DNA from 2 places in the Arthrobacter sp. K41 genome. Region 2 is predicted to be linked to the other one. Evidence: predicted binding sites of a transcription regulator. Region 2 holds the regulator's gene; the other holds the start of a gene.
The links. The regulator LexA, encoded in region 2, represses DNA repair genes until DNA is damaged. The targets are predictions, from matches to a motif close to TCGAACANNTGTTCGA.
Positions count from the first base shown of each region.

Region 1 (3,409 bases), on a different contig from region 2:
GTCCGGGCCTGATCCGTCCTGCCCGGAACCATGCTTACCGGCTTCCACTACTTCCTTCTTTGAAGGGTGGATCCGGATGACTTCCCGGACCGCAAACGCCATGGCACTTTGCATCCTGACTCCCAGGACATCGAGCTTGAGCATGCCCATGGGGTCCATATCGTGTTTGTCGAACTGGCTCATGGGCAGTCCCAGTCCGCTGGGCTGTACCGGGGTGCGGTCCAGCAAGGTGGCGTCCCCCAGGATCACCCCACAGGGATGCATCGAAATATGCCGCGGCAACCGGTCCAGGCGTTCCGTCAGGTCCACCAGCAGGTCCAGCTGCTGGTTTCCGTGGGCATCGCGCTGTTCCACGCGGCCTGCAAACTCCCGCAGTTCAGGTTTTTCCTGCAGCGCCTCCCGGAATTTCCGGGCGGAGAACCGCCACATCTGTTTGGCGATGTCCCCCACATCGCCATCATCCATACCCAGGGCCATGCCCGCGTCCCGGACTGCCCCTCTTGCCCGGTATCCGTTCTGCATGCTCATCAGCGTGACCCGCTCGGAACCGAAGCGTTCGAAGATCCGGCGGTAGACGTTATGGCGTTCGGCGCTTTCGACGTCGATGTCAATGTCCGGCAGGGTGGCCCGGTCCCGGGAGAGGAAGCGTTCGAAGATCAGGTCATGCTGCAGTGGATTGACCTGGCTGACGTCGATCAGGTAATTGACCAGGCTTGAGGCACCTGATCCGCGGGCTGCTGCCCTGACCCCCATGTCCTGGATCATGCGGGATACTTCGGCAACGGTAAGGAAGTAGGAAGAAAACCCCAGGTTCTGGATAATGCCGAGTTCGTGCCCGAGCCGGTGGTGCATCTGCTTCTCACTGCTGCCCGAAAGCCCCGGGAACCGCCTTCCGATTCCCGCCTCGCAGCGTTGCACCAGTTCAAGGTGCGGATCCTGGCTGATCCCGATTACGGAGGCTTCCGGCACGACGGGCTGCTTCCAGCCCATATCGGTTTCGGGGTCCATCCTGCAGAGATCGGCGAGCGCCTCGGTTTGTGCGATCAGCTGCTTGAGGTCTGCTGCACCGTATCCGGCGGCGGAGATAATTTCCCTGCCCAAATTCAGCATCTGGCCGGCGGATTTCAGCCAGCCCTGGCCGTTGGGTTGCAGCATTGGTTCCTGGGCCAGCTCCGGCAGCGATTTCAGGGTCCGGGCTGAGTCAAGGACATCGGCCGTGGCAGCGCCGTCCTCCGCGCAGTACCTCACAGCGTTGCTGAGGATGGCCGGAACGTGATGCTCTTCCGCGAGCTTGAGCATGCGGACGGCATGCGACGTACTTAGAGGTGCTCCCGGGGCGCTGAGCTGGGAGACGATTTCGGTGACCACTGTTGCCGGGGGCATGGCATCAAGCCATTGCTTGAAGAGCGTCCGGGGCCGCAGGTACCGGCGGCCTCCCATGGCACGCCCGACGTCGGAATCCGGCCCGATCAGGACCATCAGCACGGGTTTGAGGGTTTGCGGGTCCAGGGTACGGGAAGCAAGTTCCGCCCTGGTTACAGCCACGGGCACGGTTCCCCCGGACTTGCCCGAAGTGCGGGCGTGGGCATCGGACACCAGCCGGCACAGTGCACGGTACCCTGCACCGTTGTTGTTGCCGCGCGCGAGCACCACCACGCGGCCTGCCAGCTGGGTGCGGTGATCGCCGTCGTCGTCATACACCGCCAGGTCCACACCGACTATGGGATCAATGCCGGCGTCCATGCAGGCTTTGAGGTGCTTGATTGTTCCGTAGAGCCCATCACGGTCAGTGCAGGCGAGCGCGGTTGCCCCGTCAGCAGCGGCGGCCTGGGCCAGCTCCTCAGGCCAGGACACGCCATAGTGGGCACTGAAGGCAGTAGAGACGTGGAGGTGCGTGAAGCTCATGCTGTTCGTGGGCGAAGGGCGTCATGGATCCGCAGCAGCCGCCACCGGCCGCTGCGGATGTGGCGGGTCAGATCAAGAGTGAGCGGTTCATCCTGACCATTGCCCGCAGCGGAAGCTGGACCTGAGGGAAGCACCTGAACCCGCCAGATTTCATGGTCAACCAGTCCGGGCCCGGTGCCCAGCGGTGCACGGCTTTCTTCAGCCCACCACTGCCGGCGCTCGTACCATCGGACCGGCTCGGCGCAGACTGAATAGGACCGCCCTGCCCATTGCAGGCTCACCGGCTGGCCATCCTGGTTGCAGGCAACATCCACGGATTCACTGAACATCCCCATGGGCACCTCCCGGCCAGAGCAAGAAACTCGAACACATTCGAATATGTGTTCGAATATTTCAAGTCTAAGCCAGCGGCGGCACAAATCCTAGGCGGGGGTGGACGGACTGATTCGCAGGGAGCAGGATTGTGCCATGAGCACCCATGACGCACTCCTCAAACAGGTCAGCATCAAGGCCCAGGACTCCACCCTCGTGGCTACTTTCGACATCGACGGCAATATCCCCGGGTCCGGCGCCTACGTGGTGGGGCTTATGGCAGCCAGTCCGGACTACTCATCCCAACGGCGTTTGGGTATTGAATTCATGAACGGGGAGGCGATCGCCTTTTTCTCGTTCAATCACGAACAGAGCACGGAAGAGAACTACGATCTTTCGGGCGTCACACACTCCGGCAACACCATCACCGGGCATTTCCCGCTCGCTGCCATCAACGGGCTCGGCCAGGGGCACGTCATCACCGGCTTCAGCGAAGCGGACGGCAGGGAGTTCCAGTCCAATGTTCCGGTGGAGGAGAACCTGTAAACAGCTGGGCTGAAACGGCTCAGCTGTTCTCTTTGTGGACCCGGAGTTCGAGTTCGATAAAGCCCGAGATCATGGCACGGTAGGTGGATTCCACGATGTCCGGGTCAATGTCTTTCTTGGCAGCTGCGGAGCGGACGTGCTCGATGACCCGCTCCACCCGGCCCGGGGCACGGACCTCGGCGTCGTCACCCTTGAGGGTTCCGGCAATCCGGATCAGCCGCTCACGGCGGGCAATAAGGGCAACTATCTGGTCATCCACTTCGTCAACGGCAACCCGGACGGCAGCGAGCTGTTCCTTATCGGCCAGGGCGTCCCGATCATTCCCTTGAATTGTTGCCATCCTCTGACAGTATCGAACCATGCAGCCCAGAGTCGACTTCATTTCACTAGGCGTCCGCAGCGTTCCGGTATCCCGCACCTTCTATGTTGAGGGCCTTGGCTGGCCGGTCCACCGTGAGTTTACGGGGGATGTGGTGTTCATCCAGGTGAACCACGGCCTGGTGCTGTCACTGTGGGACGTTCGCCAGATGCAGGCCGATGCCGGGGTCTCCGAACCCGGCCCCGTCCCCTGCATCACGCTCAGCCACAACCTGCCAAGCACTCAGGATGTGGACCGGGTCATGGATGAGGCGGCCGCAGCGGGAGC
Region 1 covers NZ_JBNHEW010000001.1:539,840-543,248, forward strand. The annotation lists gene AC5RTE_RS02490 (DNA polymerase III subunit alpha) at 1-1,905, opposite strand, end outside; gene AC5RTE_RS02495 (DUF6504 family protein) at 1,902-2,240, opposite strand; gene AC5RTE_RS02500 (hypothetical protein) at 2,374-2,763, shown strand; gene AC5RTE_RS02505 (chorismate mutase) at 2,783-3,103, opposite strand; gene AC5RTE_RS02510 (VOC family protein) at 3,123-3,409, shown strand, end outside.
Region 1: a site for LexA is predicted at 2,278-2,293, ahead of AC5RTE_RS02495 (DUF6504 family protein). Genes of this name have one in related genera too.

Region 2 (3,409 bases):
AGCTCCGTGAACTCGCGGTCCGGGTAACGGTGGAGGCCTGCGGCCGCTTCCGTAACGGCGGCGGTGATGGCGGCACGTACGTTCTCAGGGACGCCATGGGTGTTCTCGTTAACGTTGAGGAGGATAGGGACGTCCAGCTGGGGTGCGCCGTAGGGGGTAAGCCCACGAAGGTTGCTGCGGAGGGGTAACCGGTTGAGGCGCTCTAGCTGGTCATTCACCTGAACAGTTTAGTGCCAGCCCGGGGAGCCGGAAAATATGACGGCTTCCCGTTCGCGCTGAGCGGTCCTTCGCGCCGGGCCCGTCAACGCCCTGTCCGCGTTGGCCTTCGGCAGCCGGCGGGTGAGCGGCACCTACCGGGTGGGGACGTACAACTGTTGCCCCGGGAAGACCGCGCCGCCGGTCAGGTTGTTCAGTTGGACGATGTCAGCCACGACGTCACGCGCATCCCGCTCCGGGGCAACGCTCCCGGCGATAGCCCACAAGGATTCCCCTGCCTGGACGGTAACGGTAACGGCAGGGGTAACGGACAGGTCAGCCGCCGAATCGGAGGCCTTTGCCGGCGAGTTGAAGAATCCGGCCAGGGAAAGCATCAGGGCCGCGAGCAGGACCAGGGGAATGCCGATCAGGACGATCTTCCCGCGGCGCGTCAGGCGCAGGGGCGGCAGGGGCACAGGCCGCTCCTCCGGCCTGGGCTCAGGCCCGGACAAGTAGTGCACTGAAAATGAATCCCGCGAAGCAGATGTAGCTGACATGACTTAGCCCTCCTGGACCGTACTGTGCTGCCCGATATTCCCCTCCGAAGCCGCCGCCTTGGCAGCCCTTGCCGCCTGTTTTCGAATGGCTTCGACCGGAGTAGAACAAATGTTCGAACTTTGCTTCCTCTGTTTTAGCACTTATCAACGAACATTGTCGAGACTCGCTAGAACAAATGTTTGAAAAAGCAATGTGGCTGGCCTAGTTTTGAGAGAAAGAACAACCACTCTGAAAGTTGATCAGCAGGGTCTGACAATTCCGGCGTGAACTTCAGGTCCGGGCCACAGGAGTCCGGGGCAACCGAAAGGCATTGGCGAATATGGCAGCAGCAGCCGCCGGGGGCAGGGCAACCTCCCAACCGAAGAAGACCGCCAAGGGCCTGACGCCGCGGCAGAAAAGGATCCTCGAGACCATCCAGCGCTCGGTCAATGACAACGGGTATCCGCCGTCCATGCGCGAGATCGGTGACACCGTGGGCCTGGCAAGCCTGTCCAGCGTCACGCACCAGCTTTCGCAGCTGGAAAAGCTTGGCTACCTGCGGCGCGATCCCAAGCGGCCGCGCGCCATGGAAGTGTTGATGCCCCTTACCCTCGACGGTGGCTCATCCAAGCAGGCGGCGGAGCCTGCCCCTTCCCTTCAGGGGGGCGGCACCGTCACCGTTCTTCCCACCGCCATGGACACAGCCATGGTCCCCCTTGTGGGCAGGATTGCTGCCGGTGGTCCCATCCTGGCTGACCAGCAGGTGGAGGACGTCCTGCCGCTCCCCCGCCAGCTCGTGGGCCAGGGGGAACTGTTTATGCTCAAGGTGGCCGGTGATTCCATGGTGGACGCTGCCATCTGCGACGGCGACTGGGTGGTGGTCCGCCGCCAGGCAGATGCGGCCAATGGAGATATTGTTGCTGCCCTGCTTGACGACGAAGCCACTGTTAAGACTTTCCGTCAGCGCGACGGCCACACCTGGCTGCTCCCCCAGAACACCCAGTACGAGCCCATCCTTGGCGACCACGCCACCATCATGGGCAAGGTAGTGTCGGTGCTCCGCTCGCTTTAAACGGCCCCGGAGTTCGAACTCACCTGTGCCTCCAGCTATGAGCGCCCCGGCCCGTCAGCCGTGGCGCTCAAATCTTTTCCTTGGCCAGCCTCTCCAGCGCCGCCATGGCTGTTTTCCTGTCCGTAGTGGACCAGAACGGCGGCAGGGCACCGCGGAGGAATCCGGCGTAGCGCTCCGTGGCCAGCCTGGAGTCAAGCACCGCCACCACGCCTTTATCCCCGGTTGACCGGATCAGCCGTCCGGCGCCCTGTGCAAGCCGGATGGCAGCGTGGGTGGCCGAAACTGACATGAAGCCGTTGCCTCCCGCCTGCGCCACTGCCCGGGACCGGGCTGTCATCAGGGGATCATCGGGCCGGGGGAAGGGAATCCGGTCGATGACCACCAGGCGGCAGGAGCCCCCCGGAACGTCCACGCCCTGCCACAGGGACATCGTGCCGAACAGGCAGGTGTCAGGTTCGTCCGCAAACTGCTTCACCAGGGCCGTCATGGTGGAGTCGCCTTGGCACAGGATGGTCATTCCCAGCTTGGGCCGCAGTGCGTCCGCCGCTTCTTCTGCCGCCCGCCGGGAAGAAAACAGGCACAGCGCCCCGCCGTTTGAGGCCCTGATCAGGGCCTCAAGTTCGGCCAGCGCTTCCGGGGATGCTCCGCGGCCGGGCTTGGGCAGGTGGCCCGCCACGTACAGAATTCCCTGCCTGGGATAGTCAAAGGGCGATCCCACATCAACGCCCGTCCAGCTGGGCGCCCCCTCTCCCACCAGCCCCAGCCCGCCGGCGGCGGGCTCAAAGGCTGAACCGATTGCCAGGGTGGCGGAAGTCAGCACCACAGTGTGGTTCGCGAACAGGCCCTCGCGCAGCCGCCCTGCCACGGACAGCGGCGCAATATTGATCAGCGCGGGAGCTGTTTCGTCGGGCTGGGAGTACCCCTGCTGGGGGTCAAAGGAACTGGCGCGGGAAAACCAGACCACTTCCCGGTTCTCCCGGGCGGCGAGGAGACGTTCACACAGTTCCAGGATGAGCATCAGCCGGGAGCGCGCCAGTTGCCTCCCGCCGTCGGCAGTGGTGCTGCTGTCCCCCTTGGAGTCGGAAAGTGCGGCGCGGCAGGCTTCACGCAACTGGTCCACGCAGTCCAGCTGCTCATCGTTGAGGCCATTGGGGAGCAGTCCATTGGAAACTCCGGCAAGGGCGGCTTCAAGGTTGGCGGCAGCCGCACTAAGGGCATCCACGGTAATGGCCGTATGCTTGCGCGCTCCCGCAGCTGCGGCATGGACCATGGCCACCGAGAGCTGCCCCGAAACGGCGCCGGTAACCCTGTCCTGGAGTTCGTGTGCCTCGTCAACCACAACGACGTCGTATTCGGGCAGCACCGCGAGGCCTTCGAAGGCACTGACGGCGAGCATGGCGTGGTTGGTGACCACGACGTCGGCTTCGGCGGCGTCCTGGCGTGCGAGTTCGCTGAAGCATTCTGCTGCCATGGGGCACTTCTGGGCGCCCAGGCACTCCATCGAGGTCACCGAGACCTGCCGCCAGGCCCGGTCAGTGACACCGGGCAGGAGCTCATCACGGTCTCCCGTAGTGGTCTTCTCCGCCCATTCCCGCAAGCGGACCA
Region 2 covers NZ_JBNHEW010000003.1:41,015-44,423, forward strand. The annotation lists gene AC5RTE_RS07800 (histidinol-phosphate transaminase) at 1-218, opposite strand, end outside; gene AC5RTE_RS07805 (LysM peptidoglycan-binding domain-containing protein) at 351-752, opposite strand; gene lexA (transcriptional repressor LexA) at 1,073-1,804, shown strand; gene AC5RTE_RS07815 (ATP-dependent DNA helicase) at 1,872-3,409, opposite strand, start outside.